3 regions of the Paenibacillus sp. S02 genome follow, and region 1 is predicted to be linked to each of the others. Evidence: riboswitches for the same ligand, from Rfam matches in the RefSeq annotation. Region 1 holds a riboswitch; each other region holds the start of a gene.
The links. Region 1 has a riboswitch for cobalamin ahead of metE (5-methyltetrahydropteroyltriglutamate--homocysteine S-methyltransferase). Riboswitches for the same ligand answer to the same signal wherever they lie in the genome.
Positions count from the first base shown of each region.

Region 2: linked by a shared signal. The riboswitch ahead of KAI36_RS06865 (ABC transporter substrate-binding protein) and the one ahead of metE (5-methyltetrahydropteroyltriglutamate--homocysteine S-methyltransferase) in region 1 are both predicted to bind cobalamin.
Region 3: linked by a shared signal. The riboswitch ahead of KAI36_RS26085 (ABC transporter substrate-binding protein) and the one ahead of metE (5-methyltetrahydropteroyltriglutamate--homocysteine S-methyltransferase) in region 1 are both predicted to bind cobalamin.

Region 1 covers NZ_CP073682.1:5,636,480-5,643,680, forward strand. The annotation lists gene KAI36_RS25075 (glycoside hydrolase family 3 protein) at 1-1,043, opposite strand, end outside; gene KAI36_RS25080 (AbrB/MazE/SpoVT family DNA-binding domain-containing protein) at 1,278-1,748, shown strand; gene KAI36_RS25085 (anaerobic ribonucleoside triphosphate reductase) at 2,040-3,989, shown strand; gene nrdG (anaerobic ribonucleoside-triphosphate reductase activating protein) at 3,986-4,483, shown strand; cobalamin riboswitch at 4,659-4,854, shown strand; gene metE (5-methyltetrahydropteroyltriglutamate--homocysteine S-methyltransferase) at 5,016-7,201, shown strand, end outside.
Region 2 covers NZ_CP073682.1:1,578,693-1,585,893, forward strand. The annotation lists gene cobD (threonine-phosphate decarboxylase CobD) at 1-21, shown strand, start outside; gene cbiB (adenosylcobinamide-phosphate synthase CbiB) at 11-982, shown strand; gene KAI36_RS06860 (histidine phosphatase family protein) at 1,021-1,779, shown strand; cobalamin riboswitch at 1,902-2,095, shown strand; gene KAI36_RS06865 (ABC transporter substrate-binding protein) at 2,305-3,312, shown strand; gene KAI36_RS06870 (FecCD family ABC transporter permease) at 3,309-4,355, shown strand; gene KAI36_RS06875 (ABC transporter ATP-binding protein) at 4,352-5,185, shown strand; gene cobT (nicotinate-nucleotide--dimethylbenzimidazole phosphoribosyltransferase) at 5,229-6,299, shown strand; gene cobU (bifunctional adenosylcobinamide kinase/adenosylcobinamide-phosphate guanylyltransferase) at 6,296-6,862, shown strand; gene cobS (adenosylcobinamide-GDP ribazoletransferase) at 6,859-7,201, shown strand, end outside.
Region 3 covers NZ_CP073682.1:5,859,906-5,867,106, reverse strand. The annotation lists gene KAI36_RS26090 (nucleobase:cation symporter-2 family protein) at 1-114, shown strand, start outside; cobalamin riboswitch at 1,016-1,219, shown strand; gene KAI36_RS26085 (ABC transporter substrate-binding protein) at 1,437-3,017, shown strand; gene nikB (nickel ABC transporter permease) at 3,033-3,962, shown strand; gene nikC (nickel transporter permease) at 3,977-4,792, shown strand; gene KAI36_RS26070 (ATP-binding cassette domain-containing protein) at 4,792-5,709, shown strand; gene KAI36_RS26065 (ABC transporter ATP-binding protein) at 5,706-6,482, shown strand; gene nikA (nickel ABC transporter substrate-binding protein) at 6,625-7,201, shown strand, end outside.

The DNA.
Region 1 (7,201 bases):
GCCGCACGCAACGACAATTCACGGGCTTGCTCTGTCAGGAGAGCTTCCTCTCCGATTGAGGCATAAGGATTGTCTGCCGCCGGATCAAATTCCCCCAAACGAAAACGGACACGGAACGTATGGAACAATGCCCGATCCAAGTCTTCTTCTTGTAGCGTTCCTTGCGCCAAGGCTTCACGAATCGCCTGTTTGGAGAGTTCCGCATCATCTGTAATGCTGTCAATTCCCGCCCGAATAGATTCGGCCACGCCAGGCGTATGGGAATCGTAATACTGATGATCGTTGACAATCCCCATGACATCACCCGCATCACTTACGACAAAGCCGTCCATCCCCCATTCGCCCCTGACAATATCGTTAACCCCATGATATAACGTAGCGGGCGTTCCATTAATCAGGTTGTAAGAAGTCATCATCGACTGGGCTCCGCCTTCTGTAAAAGGCTTCTCAAAGGCTCTTAGGTAATATTCTCGCAGGTTTCGTGGGTCTATACTGGAGGAGCCACTTCCCCGATCCACTTCATTGTTGTTACCCAGAAAATGTTTTAAAGTGGCAACCGCTTTCAAATATACCGGATGATCCCCCTGTATCCCCTTGACTAACTCCTTTGACAACTCTCCCGTCAAATACGGATCTTCGCCGTAAGCTTCCTCATTGCGTCCCCATCTCGGGTCACGCTCCATATCCACCGTAGGTGCCCACAGGGTCAGACCGTTTAATTTGGGATCACGGCGATAGTAAACACGTGCCTCATCTGCGATAACAGAGCCGATTTGGCGCATTAATTCCGTATCCCAAGTACATGCCAATCCTACAGGCTGAGGAAATGAAGTCGCCTCACCTAACCACGCTATCCCGTGTGCCGCTTCCGTACCGTGCTTGTAAGCTGCGACTCCCAATCGGTCAATGGCCGGCTGGTATTGCAACATGGATTCAACCTTTTCCTCCAAGGTTAGTCGCGAAACGAGATCCCGTACACGCTCATCCAGATGAATCTTCGGATCTTGAAATAAATATTCGATACCCGTTGTTTCATGACTCATATCCGTCATCTCCTTAGCTTAATTAAGATGATAAAAAGTACTTTCATGAAAGCGTTTTAATATATCATAGCTAAAAAGGAGTACCCCGGCAACAATACCGAAAACATCCTATACTGGATGAAAGAGAGACCACAGCATAAAGACAAAAAAAGTTGTATTTTACCTTCAATATACAAAGCTAAAAATAATATTTTTTGGTATAATCAGGATATATCATTGAAGGAGGAAGAGCTAATGAAAAATACCGGAATGACAAGGCCTCTGGATCAATTGGGGCGGATCGTACTCCCTAAGGAAATGCGCACCACAATGGATATCAATATCGGTGATTCACTTGAATTTTTCGTAGATGAAGAAGGATTTGTATTAAGAAAATACACGGGTGTCTCCTGCAAATTTTGCGGCGCGGTGGATCATTTAACTTATTTTCGGGACAGCTTTATTTGCGCAGAGTGCATCCAGATATTAAAGAACGATGAAAATGTGCATGCCACAAGCACCGATGCTATCCAGGCTCAAGAACATTCCAAGCCGACCCGAACCAACACAACCTGGCAGCCCAAGCAATCTAGAGTGCAGCAAGGTGAAATGGTAAAAAAGCTACGCAAGCTGATTCAGGAACACCCGAACCTGCCACAAAAAGTGTATGCCGAAATGCTAGATATTTCCCAAGGCCGGGTGTCCCAGTTGAAAAAGCTACTCTAAAACTTCTCAAAACAATATCCCAAGATCATATACTATGTACTCGCAAGCCTATCATTTTCATCGCAACTACGATGGCCAGATATAGAGTAAGGTGCATATCCGCGGATGTGTCCCTTACTCTATATCTGGCTTTTTTATATCGCCCACTCCTATCAATGTGACAATAGTCACATACTCTCAATGTTTACGTATATACAATATATAGATCGAAACAATTGGTTAACACAAGATATCATCAATATGTTGTTTTTGTGAAAAATATATATATTTTACTATATGGAGGGTTTTACGATGAAGGTGCTGGAGGAACATCAATTATACGACATCGGCGAGCGGGTCATTGGGGCACAAGATCTGGACATGCTGCGGGAGAATGCGAATTTGAATGGAGAATCGTTCAGCGGCAAAATGAGCAAGCTTGGGTCCGAGTATGCCAAATGGTATGCGCGCCTGCGGGTACTTCCGCCTGAACTGACGAACGCGATTGACCACGGATATGTATATGTTCACGATTTGGACCAATATGCGCTCGGAACTACGAATTGTATCTTTATCCCTTTTGGTCGTTTACTGCGAGACGGCTTCAATACAGGCAACGGCTCTGTGCGCACACCGCAAACAATTATGTCCGCTATGGCACTAGTCGCCATTATTTTTCAGTCTCAGCAAAATAGCCAATTCGGAGGTGTCTCCGCCAATAAAATAGATTGGGACCTTGCCCCATACGTTGCCCGGTCCTTCCGCAAGCATCTGCGCAAGGGACTACGGTTGTTCGAGGAAGAGATAGAATCCAGTCTGTCTGACGACGAACTACATATGGCCAATCCCTATTTGCAAGAAGTCTGCCCTCGTTCATACGCATTCGCACGCGAAGAAACGGAAACGGAAACCCGGCAGGCTGCCGAATCGCTCATTCATAACCTGAACACCATGAGCAGTCGGGCGGGTGGACAGATTCCATTCACTTCACTGAATTACGGAATGTGCACGTCTGCTGAAGGACGGCTTGTTACTCAATCGCTGCTGGAGGCCACTATTCGCGGCTTGGGTAGCGGGGAAACTCCTATTTTTCCGCAGCATATTTTCCAATGCAAAGAGGGAATCAACCAGGCAGAAGGCGACGTCAATTATGATTTGTTCTTACGGGCGGTAGAATGCTCTAGCAGACGGATGTATCCCAATTTTGTGAATGTGGATGCCACCTTCAACCTGCCTTTTTACCGTGCTGATGACCCGGATACCATTATAGCGACAATGGGTTGCCGTACCCGTACCATTTCTGACCGTTTCGGCAGAAACCGGCAGAGTGGCAAGGGAAATCTCTCCTTCAATACCATTAATCTGGTGCGGCTTGGCATTGAGTATGGTATTTGCACAGGCAAACGCCTGACACCTGACCGTGATCGCTTTGATGCGAGACTGGAAGAAGTTATGCGCATTGCGGTGGATGGCCTAATCCATCGCTATCAAATCCAGACAAGCCAGCCGGCCAAAGCTTCGGACTTTATGATGCGTGAAGGGGTATGGGAAGGTGGAGAAGAACTGGCGCCAGATGATAAGGTGGGAAGCGTACTAAAGCACGGTACGCTTTCGATCGGGTTCATCGGGCTGGCTGAGTGCATGAAGGCACTATACGGGAAACACCACGGTGAGGATGATTTCGTATACCGCGAGGCACAGCGAATCATCACTTCCATGCGCGTGTATTGCGATCGAATGAGTGAATATCACAACTTAAATATTACATTGTTCGCTACGCCTGCCGAAGGTCTGTCGGGAAAATTCACATTGCTGGATCAACGTGATTTCGGAATTATCCCTGAGGTAAATGATCGAGAATATTACACGAATTCTTTTCATATTCCCGTGTATTACACGCTCCCGGCTGCTCGTAAAATCAGCTTGGAAGCTCCGTTCCATAACCTATGCAACGCTGGTGCGATTTCATACATCGAGCTGGATGGTAACGCGCGGAATAACCCGGATGCGTTTCTTAAAATTGTTCAGTACGCGCTGCATCAGAACATCGGCTACTTCTCCATCAACCATCCGGTGGATCGTTGTACGGAATGTGGTTATGAAGGGATTATCGGGACAAGCTGCCCCCAATGTGGCACAGATGAGGAGCATACACACTTTCAGCGCTTACGTCGGGTAACCGGATATCTGACAGGAGATTATACCGTTCGCTTTAATGCTGCAAAACAGGCAGAGGTTCGAGACCGGGTGAAACATAAGTGAATTTGTGTGGCTACATTCCGGAATCTCTGAACGAAGGATACGGCCTGCGCACCGTCGTGTTCATTAGCGGTTGCCGTCACGCCTGTCCCGGATGCTTTAATCCAGCGTCGTGGAGCTTCCGTGCAGGTGAGCCATTCACCCCCCAACGACAACAGGAAGTCATTCGTGACATCATGGATAATCCGTTGTTGGACGGACTGACTCTCTGTGGGGGAGATCCGTTTTTCTCAGCAGCAGAATGCTCGCAATTTGTGCGTGACTTCCGCGAGGCCTGTCCCGACCGAACCGTGTGGGCTTATACTGGCTTTGTCTATGAAGATTTACTCACAGATCAGGAGCGACAGGAGCTAGCGCTTTTGTGCGATGTGATTGTGGATGGTCGTTTTGTAGAACAGCAAAAGGACCTGACCCTTCCCTTCCGGGGCAGTCGCAACCAGCGTCTGGTAGATGTAAAAGCCAGTATTCAGGCAGGCTATACCGTTTCATTGGCTTAACGCGAAGTTTACCCAGCAAGATGCTATATATCTAAGACAAGTCCCCATCATGGGTAAGGCTTGTCTTTTTTCATATAGCTAACAGATTCCATTGGAGTTTCTATTGCGCATCCTGTAAGTTTCACTTATGATGGTGAACAAGTATACGAGTGCATAATTATTCGTCATACCTTAACCGCATAGCTTGGAGATAGGTGTCTGTTCTATTCAGATCAGGCTTAAAAGGGAAGCCGGTGCAAATCCGGCACGGTCCCGCCACTGTAAACGGGGAACTTTCAGCTGTTCATATATCCACTGGTCCACAGACCGGGAAGGAATGCTGAGAGTCATGATCCGTAAGTCAGGAGACCTGCCTATTTTAACAACATCGCAAGTACCTACGGAAGATAGGGAGGTGTTAAGAGCAGTCGCCGTATTTTTGATTTTTTAATCACGGAGGCATTCTTTCCCCTACTTATTTTTAACTCTGGGGGGAAGAATGCCTTTTTTGGTACGTAAAAATAAAACAGCTACCCACTAGGAGGAAAAGTACATGTCCATTAATGAATGGCCTGAATTGTCCGGCTTGATTAGCAGTAATCTGGGATATCCGCGTATCGGCGAAAACCGGGAATGGAAGAAAGCACTGGAACGCTTCTGGAACGGCAGCATTAACGAAAGCGAACTGCAGACGGAGATGAAAAGATTACGGTTGGAGCATCTGAGCAAGCAGCGTGACAAGGGGATTGATCGCATTCCTGTCGGAGACTTCTCCTATTACGATCACATGCTGGATACATCTGTGATGTTCGGTCTGGTACCCGAACGGTTCAACCATCGTCCCGCAGGTCCGGTTCCTCTGTCCGTGTATTTCGGGATCGCTCGTGGACAGAAGGGAGCAACAGCCAGTGAAATGACCAAATGGATGAATACCAATTATCACTACATCGTTCCTGAATTGGCAAACGCAGTCCCGGTGTTCACTGAAAATAAACCCTTACAGGCTTATCGTGAAGCAAAACAAGAACTAGGCATTGATGGGAAACCGGTCCTCATCGGCCCCTATTCATTCGTTACCCTATCCAAAGGCTATGATCGTAAGGATTTGGCCACCATCGTACGAAGCTTCCTGCCACTGTACACCCGTATCCTGTCTGAACTAGCGGCAGAAGGCGTTCAGTGGGTCCAAATCGATGAACCTGTCCTGACCACCTCATTCCCGGCAGAGGATTTGGACATTATTCAGGAAGTCTATGAAGCTTTGACTCAAGCTGCGCCCTCTTTAAATATAATGCTGCAAACCTACTTTGGCAGCCTCGATCATTATGAGCGTCTGTCTGCACTTCCGGTACAGGGACTGGGTCTTGATTTTGTGTATGATGATGGCGAAAATCTTCAGCATATATTACAGCATGGCTTCCCTAAAGGAAAAACGCTGGGCGCTGGGGTCATTGACGGGCGCAATATATGGCGCAGCGACCTGAACGCTGTGGCTGCCCTGCTGGGTCAGTTAGCAGAACAAACCACTGCCGCACAGCTTATCGTACAGCCATCATGCAGTCTGCTGCATGTGCCAGTCAGTCTGGAGGCAGAGCAAAAGCTGGACAAGGAGCTGGTGCAAGCGCTGGCCTTTGCCGATGAAAAGCTGGAGGAAATCGCCGTCCTGACGGCTGCACTTGGCAAACACGATCCATCCGCACTCGCCAAGCTTGAGCAAAGTGCGGATGCGGTAGCCCGTTTCAACAGTTCAGCGGCACGCGTACAGACAGCTACCGATCTGGCCGACCTGTTGGCAAAAGAGCCTCTGTCACGCAGCGTTCCTTTCGCCGAGCGTCGTGAGATTCAGCAAAATAAGCTGAAGTTGCCTCCACTGCCTACGACGACCATTGGTAGCTTCCCGCAAACCGCCGAGATCCGCAAGGCCCGCCTGCACTATCGCAAAGGAGAATGGTCTGCCGAGCAATACCGGGCGTTCATCCAACAGCAAATTAAGGAATGGATTGATATTCAGGAGGACATTGGCATTGACGTGCTTGTTCATGGGGAATTTGAGCGGACCGACATGGTTGAATTTTTTGGCGAAAAGCTGAACGGCTTTGCTTTTACGCAAAACGGATGGGTGCAGTCCTACGGCTCCCGCTGTGTTAAACCGCCGATTATATACGGAGACGTTTCCTTCGATCAGCCCATGACCGTGGAAGAAACGGCATTCGCCCAATCGTTAACCTCTAAGCCTGTTAAGGGAATGCTTACAGGCCCTGTGACCATTTTGAACTGGTCTTTTGAACGTAACGATATTCCTCGTAATCAAGTTGCTTTACAGTTGGCTCTGGCATTACGGGCAGAGGTAGAGGCACTGGAACAAGCGGGCATCGGCATGATTCAGGTCGATGAGCCTGCAATTCGTGAAGGGCTTCCACTGAAAAAAGAACAACAGCAAGCCTATCTGGATTGGGCGGTTCAAGCCTTCCTTGTGACCACGGCCACCGTTGAGCCTGCGACCCAAATCCATACGCACATGTGCTATTCCGAATTTCAGCATATGATTCAGTCCATCTCCGATATGGATGCCGACGTTATATCTATTGAAACTTCGCGAAGTCACGGAGAACTGATTGTCAGCTTTGAAGATCAGGTATACGACAAGGGCATCGGTCTAGGCGTGTACGATATCCACAGTCCGCGCATCCCCGATGTATCTGAAATGCTAAGCATGATCCAGCGTGCCCTGCGCGTACT
Region 2 (7,201 bases), 2.0 Mb from region 1:
GAGCAGCGGCGTGACAGTTAGCTTGATTATCCTGGCAGCCTATCTTTTGGACAGGCTGATCGGTGACCCGAGGTGGTTGCCGCATCCAGTCATCGGTATGGGACATGCCATTTCAGCATTGGAAAAAGCGATTCGCCGCCAGGCCCGAAGTGACCGGGGGTTGAAACGTGCGGGTATACTGCTTCCACTCATTGTGGCGGGAGGCTCCTTTACGCTCGCCTGGGCGCTATTGCACTTGCTTGCCTGGATTCATCCGTGGTTGTCTGTCGGCGTAGAAATGGTGCTGATTGCGACCACGATTGCTTCCAAAGGACTAAAGGACGCAGGAATGGCAGTATACCGAGCGTTACAGGCGGATGACCTGGCTGCGGCACGGCGGGAGCTGGGCATGATAGTTGGGCGGGATACGCAACAGCTTGATGAGCCTGAGATTGTACGCGGTACCGTCGAAACGGTCGCTGAAAATATCGTGGACGCGATTATTTCCCCGCTTTTTTATGCCTTGATCGGGGGAGCACCCTTGGCGCTGGCTTATCGTGCTGTGAATACGCTTGATTCCATGGTTGGCTATAAAAATGAAAAGTATCTGCATTTAGGCTGGGCTTCAGCACGTCTGGATGATGTCGCTAACTACATTCCGGCACGCCTGACAGCGGCAATGCTTGTGGTAGCGGCGTGGATGTACAAGCGAGATGCTGCAAGAAGCTGGCGCACAGTCAAGCGAGACGCTCGTCTGCACCCAAGCCCGAACAGTGGCTTCCCGGAATCGGCTGTTGCTGGTGCACTGGGGATTCGTCTTGGAGGCTATAATGTGTATCATGGCGTGCGCTCCTTTCGTGCATACATGGGCGATTGGATACGACCGCTAGAGTCGAAAGATATACGGCATACGATCCAGCTGATGTTCGCCGTGTCCAGTATGTTTGTAGGATTGTGTTTGTTAGGAGCCGCAGGTTGTTTTGCCTTGGGATGGGTGCGGTGAGGAGTGACACACTGAATAATGATCGAGCAGGAAGTGACATGATCTTGAAACAAGATATAGCAGCAAAAAGGACAGTAGAATACGCACAAAGTCCGAACTCACAGGAGGATAAGGTGCCGTATGATGCTAAAGAAGATCTGCATTGGGACATGGAACTCGTGTTAGTTCGTCACGGCACAACCTTATGGAACAAGGAACGTCGATATCTGGGACACTCCGACTTAGGTTTGCTACCGGGAGCAGAGCAGGAATTAAAGCCTTTGCAAGAAAAATTGCAAGGGCAGTCCTTTGCTCGAATCTATTGCAGCGATTTAATGCGATGTCGCCAGACCTTGCAGATCATTGTGCCGGAATCAGAATTGACGTCTGGAGTTTCCCTATCTACGATGTCTCCTATAATGGAACCACGTCTGCGAGAGCTTCATTTTGGCGAGTGGGATGGAAAAACGTATGACATGCTCAAGGATGTGTCGTTGTATCGCGCTTGGATTGATGAGCCGCAACGGATAACCCCTCCTGGAGGAGAGTCTTGGGCAGATTTTGTGAATCGTCTACGGAAATTTCTTGACTCTCTGTATGAATGGCGTGTTGCTATGGAAGTTCAACCCATGGATTTGACTGCTGCGCCGCCCTCAGTTTTGGTCGTTACGCATGGTGGCGTAATTCGTCAGTTGGCTTGCATGCTGATACCGGGTCATGATTTTTGGAGTCTGAATCCGAGGCCGGGAGAAGCATTTAGGATTCAATTGAGGTTGGCAGGACGGCACAATTACATAGCAGAAATGCTTCCTCATTAGGTTAGACACCAGCGGAAAAAGAGGCTGTTTGGGTTGTAAGCCGCCTCTTTTTAACCTATAATCATCAAGTAAAAGAACGGCTTGACTACCACTACATCAAATATCCAGCAGACGAGGTCGGCGCAGCGTGATGAAACTATGGTTTCCCTTGCCTGCGCTGTTAAAAGGGAAGTCGGTGTGAGTCCGGCGCGGTCCCGCCACTGTAAATGGAAACATGCTCGTTAGTCCTACTTTATGTGCTACTAAGCATATGAAAGAATTTCAGGACATGCATTTTACCATAAGTCAGGATACCTGCCCGTCCGCCTGTCACCATAGTCCTTCGAGGAAAGGATGACGTGTTCGCAGTGACTGTCCATGCGGAAAGAAGCTGCCGCCTGCGCACGATCTGCGCTAACGTGACCCCTGTGTCCTGATATGAGGATGCGGGGTTTTTTTTGATAGGAAAAGAAGGCTGGATTTAGAAGATATCTGATGATGTTCAAGTAACGCTCTTAACGATTTTTTTATGAAGGGGTGCAAATCATGGCAGGAAAAAAAATAAAGGTTTGGACAACAGGTCTATTGGTTCTGATTTTGGCAGTTGTGCTGAGTGCATGTGGAGCTAATGGGAAAAATGCTGAAAATAAAGAGAACCAGAATTCTTCACAGCAGCCGGGACAGACCGTAACCGCACAAGAGCCTCCGGGCAAAACAGTTTACCCACTCACAGTTAAGGATGCAACAGGACAGGAATTTACATTCAAAAAAGCGCCGGATAAAATCGTTTCCGTCTCCCCGGCAGAAACCGAGGCGCTGTTCGCCATCGGGCTGGATAAGGAAATTGTCGGTGTCTCCGACTACTCTGATTACCCAGAAGCAGCTACGAAAAAGCCTAAAGTGGGCGGTATTATGAAACCGAACGAAGAGGCGATCATTGCTGCTAACCCGGAAGTCGTTTTTGCAGGGATATCACTTAGTGAACAGGCTACGACCAAGCTGCGCGACATGGGAATTATGATTTTTAAAACGGAACCGAAGACAGTTGAAGATGTCATGGCTAACATCGAATTGTATGGGAAAATCACCGATCATCAGAAAGAAGCGAGAGCGGTGACTGACAAGATGAGAGCAGATGTAGCTGAAGTGAAAGAAGGAATTAAAAATATCGGTAAAGGGCAGAAGCTGCGGGTATACGTCGAGTTTTCACCAGGCTGGACAGTTGGTAAAGGCGAGTTTATGGACGAGCTGATTACGTTGGCGGGCGGCGAAAATGTAGGTGCCACGCAGAAGGGGTGGTACCAAATTAGTGAGGAAAATATTATTGCTGCGAACCCTGACGTGATTTTGTACAGCAAAAGTGTCAAGGACGACAAAACTGGTCAAACGCTCGGCGAAATCATTAAAGCTCGCAGTGGATGGGATCAAATATCGGCTGTTCGCCACAACCGGGTATTTGCCGTGGATGATAATTTGATCAGTCGTCCGGGTCCACGCGTAACGGAAGGTCTCAAGGAAGTGGCCAAGGGCGTGTATCCTGAAATTTTCAAATGAACCGTAAACTGATCGGCTTTGGAGGGACAGGTCTTGTCCTGCTGTTGCTGACGCTGCTGCTCTGTCTTGGCATCGGCTCGGCCAAGCTTCCGGTCAGCCAGATCATGGGCATTCTGGTTAACCACCTTCCGTGGTTAGGCGATACGTTTACACCGGATTGGAACACATCCTCAGAGCAGATTATTTTGAAGGTCAGATTGCCACGAGTGTTACTGGGAATGTTGGTAGGGGCAGCGTTGGCGCTGGCAGGAGCCGGATTTCAGGGTGTGCTGCGTAATCCTTTGGCTGATCCGTATACACTGGGGGTATCCTCGGGGGCTTCGGTAGGAGCGGCAGTACTGATTTATTGGGGCCTTCAATTTTCATTTGTTGGCATATGGACGTTGCCGCTAGTGGCATTTACGACCGGAATGCTGACGCTGTGGATGGTGCTGACGTTGGCACGGGAAGGTAAAAAAATTCCGACACAAAGTCTCATTTTGTCGGGTGTGGTGATGCAATCCTTTCTGGGAGCGGTTGTTTCCTTTCTGACAGCCATGTCGAAGGAGACGGTCAATGAAATATTGTACTGGACGATGGGAAGTCTTAGTCTGCGCGGTTGGTCATATACAGGAATCCTTTTACCTTATGTGGTCATAGGACTGGTATTTCTATGGAACCGGGCACGTGTGCTGAATATTTTGGCTTTGGGTGAACGTCAGGCGGCTCACATGGGAGTTCATGTAGATGCGACGAAGCTATCTGTTCTGATCATTTCCACGCTGCTGACAGCAGCCGCTGTCTCGGTATGTGGAGTGATTGGCTTTGTGGGACTCGTTGTACCGCATATCATTCGTCTGGTGACAGGTCCTGATTACCGGATGATTGTTCCATTATCTGCGCTCGGTGGAGCTATTTTTATGGCTTGGGCAGATACGGCGGCTCGCACGTTGTTAGCCCCCACGGAAATTCCTCTGGGCGTGATGACGGCCTTTGTTGGGGCACCGTTCTTCGCATATCTCCTGTACCGGAACAAGAAGCTGCGCAGGGGGGAACTGCTGTGACAGAACAAAGTGAATCACAGAAGGTACGTGATCGGGCATTAGAGGTAGCGGGTCTGACACGTGCCTATGGAGAGTTCCATGCGTTAAAGAATATAAGCTGGAGCGTCGACGAAGGAACTTGGTGGGGGATTATTGGTCCGAACGGCAGTGGAAAATCGACCTTGCTGCATTTACTTTCCGGTGTAGATCAGCCAACTTCGGGAAACGTTCATATCTATGGCAAAAAGGTCGGTAGCTACAGCAGAAAAGAGCTTTCCCGTCTCATAGCCGTACTCCAACAAGAAGGGCTTCCTCCAGTGGGATACACCGTCAGGGAAGTCGTAGAAATGGGACGTTTTCCTCATCAGGACTGGCTAGGCAGGGAAAAGGGTGTTGATGTGGAGGCGATCACGGATCGCGTGCTAGAGCGATTGGGTCTTACCACGCTGGCGGACAGAGCATTGGACCGCTTGAGTGGGGGACAGCGACAGCGTGTAGCTTTGGCAAAAGTAATGGTGCAGGAGCCACGAATATTGCTGCTGGACGAGCCTACGACCTATCTGGACTTGCGCTATCAGCTTGAATTTATGGAACTGCTGGCAGATTGGCGCCAAGAAACGGGTGTGACGATTATTGCGGTCTTGCATGATCTTAACTTGACAGCCCAATTTTGCGAAGATTTGCTTGTACTCAAAGATGGAATGGTTGAAGGATTGGGAGCTTCATCGAAGTTATTAACCGAGGATCGGATTCGACGAGTATACGGTGTTGAGCCTGTGATGCTTCCGCATCCCGATAGCGGTGTGCCGCAGCTCTTGCTGCGCAGGAGTGCTTCGGATACAGCAGATTAAATAAACGATGAAACACACTTAAAAAGAGCAGGGAGTGGAAGGTATGAACAACAAGCTGCGTCAGCTGATCGATAGCATTGCCCAGCCGGATGGGGTGGCGGCCTCGGCAGCTTCAGCTCATTTGGACCAATTAACAAAGCCACCGGGAAGTCTTGGAAAGTTGGAAAGTGTGGCCATTCAGCTAGCAGGAATTACAGGAGTGGACAAGCCTGAATTTGATCGTAAAACGGTTATGGTCATGGCTGCGGATCACGGGGTGTGTGAAGAGGGAGTCAGTGCCTTTCCGGCTGAGGTTACACAGCAAATGCTGTATAACATGCTGTCAGGTGGCGCGGCAATTAATGTGCTGGCACGCCATGCGGGCGCAGATGTCAAGGTGGTAGATGTTGGCGTGAATGCGGATGTCGCTCACGCGAATCTGGTGGACCTTAAGGTACGCATGGGGACTTCGAATATAGCTAAAGGGCCAGCGATGCTGCGTACGGAAGCGGAACAGGCGGTTTTGGCCGGAGCTGAAGCCGTAGCAGAAGCGGTCAAAGGTGGCACACGGCTATTCGTTACCGGAGAGCTGGGCATCGGGAATACGACAGCCAGCGCTGCGGTCGTATGTGCTCTCACCGGACTGGAGCCGGAAGTTATCGTAGGCCGGGGAACGGGTGTAGATATGGCTGGGCTTACCCGTAAAATATCGGTTGTCTGCCGCGCATTGGACGTGAACCAGCCAGATGCAAATGATGGGCTCGACGTGCTCACTAAGGTCGGCGGTCTGGAGATTGCCGCCTTGGCAGGAGTCATCCTTGGGGCAGCCGCACATCGCTGTCCAGTTGTGTTGGACGGCTTTATTTCAGGCGCAGCCGCCCTCGCAGCGCGTACACTTGCGCCTGCAAGCGCTGCGTACATGCTTGCTTCGCATGCCTCGGACGAGCGCGGGCACGCGGCGGTGCTCCGCCAGCTCAAGCTGGAGCCCATGCTTCATTTGGACATGCGGCTCGGGGAGGGCACAGGCGGTGCGCTTAGCTTGCACCTGATTGATGCGGCGTGCCGCATTATGCGCGAAATGGCGACCTTTGCCGATGCAGGCGTATCGGACGGTCAGGGAGCCGCGCAGCGATGAAAGCGCTCGTGACCGGCGGGGCACGCAGCGGGAAAAGCGGCTTTGCCGAGCGATTATGCATGTCGCGCGCGCCTGGCGCCTGCTACATTGCAACGGCGCAAGCCTATGACATGGAGATGAAGGAGCGCATCGCCCTTCATCGGGTCCAGCGCGAGTCTGCCGGATACGACTGGCAGACGCTGGAGGAAGCGCAGGCGCTGCCGGAGCTGCTGCGACGGCTTGGCGGCGATCAAGCGTCGCAGCCATCACCCGCGCCTATGGTGCTAGTCGACTGCCTGACTTTGTGGCTGTCGAACGTGCTGCTGGCCGCAGGCGAGGACGGCGAAGCTGCATCCAGAGCTGCCATTAATGAACTGGCGACAGCTGTGGAGCAGTATCCGGGGCAGCTCGTCATCGTGACTAACGAGGTTGGTGACGGTATTGTGCCCGAATATCCGCTTGGTCGGCTGTATCGGGATTTAAGTGGGATTATGAATCAGCGGATTGCCCGTCTTTGTGATGAAGTATTTTTGGTGACGGCGGGCATTCCCGTAGAACTCAAACAGTTGGAATATAAGCTATGAGCCGCGAACGTCAGGCTGTTGCTGCGGCTTTTCAATTTTTAACGCGTCTTCCGGTGAAGGCGGAATTGGATTTTTCCCCGGATTTGCTTAAACGCAGTGCAAGTTATTATCCGCTGGTGGGAGTAGTTATTGGCATCATTGTCTGGGCCTTTGCGGCGCTTACTTCTATGGTGCTGCCGCCGTTGCCGTGTGCGATTCTTACGCTTGTTGTCTGGGTTTGGTTGACGGGCGGATTGCATTTGGACGGGTGGATGGATGCGGCTGATGCCTTGTTCAGCTACCGATCCCGTGAGCGGATGCTGGAGATTATGAAGGATAGCCGTGTAGGAGCGATGGGCG
Region 3 (7,201 bases), 220 kb from region 1:
AATGGTATCGTCTCGGGCTCGATTACAGCGATTGTCTTGAACATCGTTTTGACGAGAAAACAGGGCGAATCGGTCAAAAGCGTGACGGTTCAGGAGGTTCCACAGAAGGTTTGATGATTAGGAATAAATAAAGATAGCCGGAGAGAGAGGACGTATGCCTCTTTTCCGGCTTTTTGGCATGGAATTATCCAGAACTAGTTATTTATTAAGCAGCATGAAGTTATTGATGAAACCCTCTTCCTGTATAAAGATCGGGGTTTGGATTTTCGAAGTAAAGTCATAATAGTACACGCCGCGTCCTTCCTCCTGATTTTTCTGAGAGGCGCTGCCTAAATAGTAGATACCCTTTTGCCGTCTGGGGACATATAGATATTGGCCCTGTCCGACTGTGCAGTGGCGCTAAAGTTAACTCTTAAGTTGATTTATTTACTAGAGGAATTTGCTAGAGTAGTGGGCGAGGTCGTGGTATAATTTACCTTATGGATTTTGAATAGTGGTGGATGTTTTCGGACCACGGTGCAGCTTCCCGAAAGGGGGTGAAGCCGATGGTCACACTTGTGTCGTGCTACGATGTGTTGCGTTGGGTGGTTACGTTACTAAGTCTGGTGTTTAGTATTCGTAAACTTTATCGCTGGCTACGTCGAAAATTTCGGAACAAGCGAAAACCCACCGCGTAATTAGGTTGGCCCCTAACGGTGGGTTTCGTTTGCATTAACATTTAGTTATGCAGCGCGCCGTGGTGGTGATCCACAGCCTTTCAAGTCCTAGAGTCTTTGCCGTTGGCGCGGCGAAGACTCTTTTTAGTATACGGACACGATGATTATCTCTATACCTAATTTTAGCACGTTCATTTCGTGCACGCAATGAATAGACATCACCTTTATTCTCGCCACATCATTCAAATTTAAAATATTGTGCAGCATTTATTGACAAGCCTGTGACAACAAAATAAGATCGTAATTGAAAGAAATAAAGGAAGAAAACAGGTGTGAGCCGGACGACTCTATGTACGGGGTTTTGTTGAGACCATGTAGATGGTTGTTGAGCGTGTTCACTTAAAAGGGAAGTTCGGTTGATTCCGACACGGGCCCGCCACTGTATACAGGCATCAGCAGGATACTGCTGGAGCTTTCAGAACAGCCACTGGAACTGTGAAGAACCGGGAAGGCCTGAAAGATGCGCCTGGAGTCAGGAGACCTGCCTGTTTTGACATCACTGTCAGACCCACGGGATGCTGGGGAGGTGGTTAGGCGTGCTGCATACGGAATGTCTGAAACCGATCTGATCCCTTCTATGTTTTTGGAGTTGGCTTCGAGGTGAGTTTTGACATTTTATAATGAAAGCATTTCTGACTGCTGATCAAGTAGTCCGGAATGCTTTTTTCGCGTTTTGCGTTAGGTTTATATGCTTTTACAAGATAGAGGGGGATTCATCGAATGATTAGCAATCGTAGCAGGCGTTCATGGTTGATATGTACAGGGGTGATGCTGTTGCTGACAGTTATGGCTCTTTCGGGATGTGCCAGCAATAAGACGTCGGATAGCTCCGGCAAAGGTGAAAACGCGTCAGCACAACAAACAGCGGCAGGTAAAAAGCTGGTAATGGCGTATACATGGAAACCGTCAGGCGTTGACCCACACGGAGATAATAGCTGGGATGTGATGCGATCCGGTGCAGGTGAGACTCTGGTGCGTTTGAATGAAAAGCTGGAGCCTGTGGCTTGGCTGGCAAAGGAGTGGAAGCAGGATAGTCCTACAGTTTGGACGTTCAGCTTGCAGGATAAAGTCACTTTTCATGATGGAAAGAGTATGGATGCAGCAAGTGTAAAAGCGTCTTTGCTGCGCTCTATCGAGAAAAGCCATCTGGCGAAGGATTTACTAAATGTGAAGTCCATTGATGTAAGCGGCCCGCTGGCTTTGAAAATCACGACAAACCAGCCGAACGCGGCGCTGGTGTCCAATCTGGCTGATCCATCGACGATTGTACTGGATGTGGCATCGATGAAAGATGAGCAGAGTTACCCAGCGATGACAGGCGCCTTTAAAATCAAAGCGTTCAACAAGGACCAATCCTTGGTCGTAGAGCGTTATGACGGATATTGGGGCGAGAAGGCACGACTGGCTGAAGCGACGATGAAGTTCATTACGGACGGGAATTCGCGCCTGATGGCGCTGCAATCCGGCGAGGTGGACGTAGCGACGGATATTCCGGTTGATAACGCAGAGGTACTGAAAAAGAACGACAAGCTACAAGTGCTGTCGGCTCCCTCCTTGCGCACCCATATGATCGTGTACAATATGGAATCGCCAGTATTCAAGGATGCGGCGAACCGTAAGGTGGTGGACAGCCTAATTCCACGCACATCGATTGTGAGTGCCGTCATGAGGGGCTTCGGTACGGAAGCAAGCAGCCCATTCCCGAGCATTCTTCCCTTCGGTAAAGTTGAGCGTAAAGCGCTGGACGGAACGGCGGAGCAGTTGTTAACGAAGGATGGCTGGCAGAAGGACGCCCAAGGGACATGGACTAAGCAAGGCAAGCCGTTCGAGGTTACGCTGCTGACTTTCCCTCAGCGTCCGGAGCTCTCTGTTATGGCTGAGGTCATCCAAAGCCAATTGCTGAAAGAGGGAATCCAGGTCAAGATTCGCAAGGTGGAAAATATCGATGAGGCGTTGACCAAAAACGATTGGGATTTTGCTATGTACAGTATGCTTACTGCTCATACAGGAGAGCCGCAATATTTTATGGACATGTTTTATTCTTCGAAAAGCGAAGCCAATGTAAGCCGGTATAGTTCCAAGCCGCTAGAGAGTATTCTTAACCGCTTGAAGCTGGCGAAGGATACAGCGCAGCGTAATGCTGTGACACTACAAGCGCTGGATATCATCAATACGGATTTGCCACAGTCGTTCATTGTGCATCCTGATAATGTGTTTGGTGTGAAAAAAGGGGTGAAGGGTTTTACACCCCATCCGATCGAGTATTACTACATTACAGCGCAATCCGATATTGCGGAATAACGAGCTGCGTATCCTATGATTCGTTTTATACTGGAACGTGTGGCGCAGCTGCTCATCATTGTATTCGTTGTATCCACGCTGACTTTTGTACTGATGAGGCTGGCTCCTGGTGACCCTGCTACCATTTTGCTCACCGCACATAATGTCCCTGCCTCTGAGGAGGCGTTGACGACGCTACGGCAGGAACTGGGCTTAAACGAGCCGCTTCATATTCAATATGTGAACTGGCTGCGAGATGTGTTCACGGGGCATTGGGGTACCTCGTATGTATCCAAGGAATCCGTGCTAGCCGAACTATGGAACAGACTGCCTGCTACTGTGGAGCTAGCTGCTGCGGGCTTTGCCGTCATGACGGTGCTTACGCTGGGGCTGGGACTGGCTGCCTCGCTAAAAATCAGCGGCCTACTGGATCGTCTGGGCAGGCTGTTTGCCCTGCTGGGATCGTCGATTCCCTCTTTTTGGCTTGGGTTTCTGTTGATCTATCTATTCTCCGTTCGCTTGGGCTGGCTCCCATCCATGGGAAGGGAGGACTGGACACATCTAGTGCTCCCAGCGCTGACTCTTGGCGCAGGTTTGGGAGCTGTGCAAGCCCGTGTACTGCGCGCTCAAATGCTGGAACTGGGTGACCGGAATTTTGTGAAAGCAGCGAAGGCTCGAGGCTTTTCACGTATGCATATCCTATTTTTTGAGATATTTAAGCATGCGGTTCTGCCTATGATTACACTGCTAGGTACCAATCTATCATTTATGTTGGCAGGTAATGTCATCGTCGAGACCATTTTTTCATGGCCGGGGTTGGGCAAGTATTTTATAGATGCGATTACACAGCGAGATTATCCGGTGATTCAGGGGTATGTTATTTTCGCCGTATTTTTAATTGTAGGAGTTCAGTGTTTGGTGGATGTGGTCCAGACGGCGATAGATCCGAGGCTACGTTTGCGTTAAGGGGGAAGCTGAAAATGAAAAAGATACGGCTTTCCTTTCAAGGGAGCTTGCTGGCAGGAGGCGTACTGTTTGGCCTGATTGTGCTGCTTGGGTTATTGGCTCCATGGGTCGCTCCTCATGATCCTCTTCAAGTGGATCTTTTGAACCGTCTGGCACCACCCAGTCGGAAATATCCTTTCGGTACGGATCATCTGGGTCGGGATGTGCTGTCACGGCTAATTTACGGGATTCGGACGAGCGTGCTAATCGCATGTGCAATTACTGTAGCTACGCTGTGCTTCAGTCTGCCTATAGGGTTGCTCATTGGTTATGTGCGCGGACGCGTGGATCAGCTGATTATGCGGGGAATCGACGGCGTACTGGCTTTTCCTGATATTATTTTAACGGTGGCAATTGTGGGCATTTTGGGCCCGGGTTTTGTTAACATGACTCTTGCGATTATTGCGGTACGGTGGGCGGGCTATGTCCGGTATATCCGTAGTCTGGTTCAAAAAGCCTGTCAGGAGGACTACGTTCGGTATGCCCGTTTATCCGGCAATTCACACGTACGTATACTGAGACGTTATGTATTGCCACAAGCGTTGCCGCAGTTGTTGGTTTATGCGGTATGGGATATCGGACGCGTGGTGCTGATGATCGCTGGGCTGTCCTTTCTTGGACTGGGTGTGCAGCCGCCCAAGCCAGAGTGGGGCGTGATGCTGCATGATGCAACCTCATATTTTCAGGTGGCTCCGCATGTCATGATTTTCCCGGGCTTGGCGATTATGCTATTCGTACTTGCCTGCCAGCTTTTGGGCGACCGCTTTTCGGAAAAGGGGGCGGCCAAATAGTGGAAGATCAAATAGCCCTTGGGGGCAAGGATACGTTAGAACAAGTGGCAGGGCGAAAACCGTTGTTACACGTGGAACATTTGGAAGTCTGCCGCACAGGCGTAGGAGCAAGCGGAAGCGGGAGCAAACCACTGCTGCGGGATGTGAGCTTTTCCATATATTCAGGGGAGATTGTGGCCCTGACCGGACCGAGCGGATGCGGCAAGAGCCTGACCGCACACGCAATCGCAGGCATGCTGGAGTCAGGTATCGGTGTTACGCAAGGGCGTATCTACTATAACGGGGAAGACATTCTCCCGTTCCAGGAACGGCGCTGGCAAAGGCTGCGCCGAGAGGATATTGCCCTGCTCATTCAACAATCGCTGAGCGGGTTGAATCCGATCCGGACTGTCCGCGCCCAACTGATGGATACGCTTAGACTGCACGGGCGGCGTCCGATGCCGCACGACCAGATAGTGCCGGAGCACGCTGATGCTGTCCCATCCCACACTGCACCGCAGCAAGTCCACCCGCAGGGCGTGCTGCCACGGATGCGGCAGATGCTGAGCCGTGCCACGGAGATAGCCAGAGGAGGCGCTACTCCAGTGCGGGAGGCCTATTTGCGCTCTCTGCTCCGCAAGGTTGGGTTTGCAGATCCTGAGCATATTTTGTCGTCATATCCTTTTGAACTAAGCGGAGGCATGTGTCAAAGGGTGCTGCTGGCTGCAATGTTAAGCTCCGGTCCGAGCCTCTTTATTGCCGACGAGCCTACTACGGCGTTGGATGTTATCAACCGCGACAAGGTTTTGGCATTGCTGCAACAGCTGAGAGAAGACTTTGATCTCACCATATTGTTGATTTCACATGATCGCCAGGGTATGAGTCGCATAGCGGATCGAGTGTTGGAGATGAGCCCGGAAGGAAGGATGCACCAGTGATGCTGGAATTGAAGAATGTGACCAAAGCATACCCTGTCCGTAAACGGAGAAAAGGCTGGTTCAGCACGCAAGATAGCGAGCAGGCCGTGAAGAAGGTGAGTCTGGAGTTACGACAGGGGGAATGTCTTGGACTGGTAGGAGAAAGTGGAAGTGGCAAAAGCACGCTGGCACAATGTATTCTAGGGCTGGAGTCGTTGACCTCAGGGGAGATTTGGCTGGATCATCAGCCTATACATTTCGAAAAGATGAAGGACGTTCAGCTGTACAAGCGAATCCAGTTGGTTGCACAGGATTCGTCCTCCTCATTGCATCCTCGTATGACGATTCGAGATATTTTAATGGAGCCGATCCACAACTATTTTCCTGAGCGAAAAGCGCAGGCGCTGGATATTTGTCTGTCCCTATTGGAATCAGTAGGATTGGAGGCTGACAGTCTGGAAAAATACCCAGCACAGCTGAGTGGCGGGCAAAAACAGCGGGTATGTATTGCCCGAGCGTTGGCGGTGGAGCCGGATATTATCTTGTTCGATGAATCGATCGCCAATCTGGATACGACAACGCAGTCTTCTGTACTGGACATGCTCAAAAGAATGCAGATGGAACGTCAGTTGTCCTACCTATTCATCACTCACGATCTCCAATCTACTCGTCAGTTTTGTGATCGCGTTGCCGTCATGGTTCAGGGGGAGATCGTGGAAATATTTAAGGAATGGGATGAAGACTTGTTACAGCATGAGTACACGCGTACTCTGTTTCAAACGTTGGAGAATTAAGCCATAAATTTAATATTAAACAAATTTAAAATAAATATGAGGATTGCTTGTCGAATATTGTTGACAAAATAGAACGTGGTACCTATTCTAAATATGATTATGATAATCATTATCACATATATAGAAAAGGGGAAATACATTGATGTCCGTTCGACACCGCAAGACTGCCACCCTTATGTTGGTGGCGCTCCTCTTATTATCCGTTGTTTTGGGTTGTGCGAAGCAGGAGAACACGCCTGCATCCACCTCAACTGACGGAGCTGCCAATGAAAAGTCGATCACACTATCGTGGCCGCGTGACATTGGTACGATGAATCCTCACGTATACAATCCTTCCCAACTTTTTGCACAATCTATGATTTATGAGCCGTTAGTCAGCTACAAGCAAGGAGGTAAGCTGGAGCCTGCTTTGGCTGAATCCTGGACTATATCCAAGGACGGCAAAATATATACGTTTAAGCTGCGCAAAGGTGTGAAATTTTCGGATGGAACGCTATTTAATGCGGCCATTGTCAAAAAGAACTTTGATGCTATCATGAAAAATGAGAAAACGCACAGCTGGCTTGGTATAGTAGGCGTTCTCGACAAAACTGAAGCTGTAGATGACAGCACCTTCCGAATGACGCTCAAAGAGCCATACTACCCAGTGCTTCAGGATTTGTCTGTCGTTCGCCCGTTCCGTTTTCTGGGTGAAGCTGGGTTCCCGGATGATGGAGATA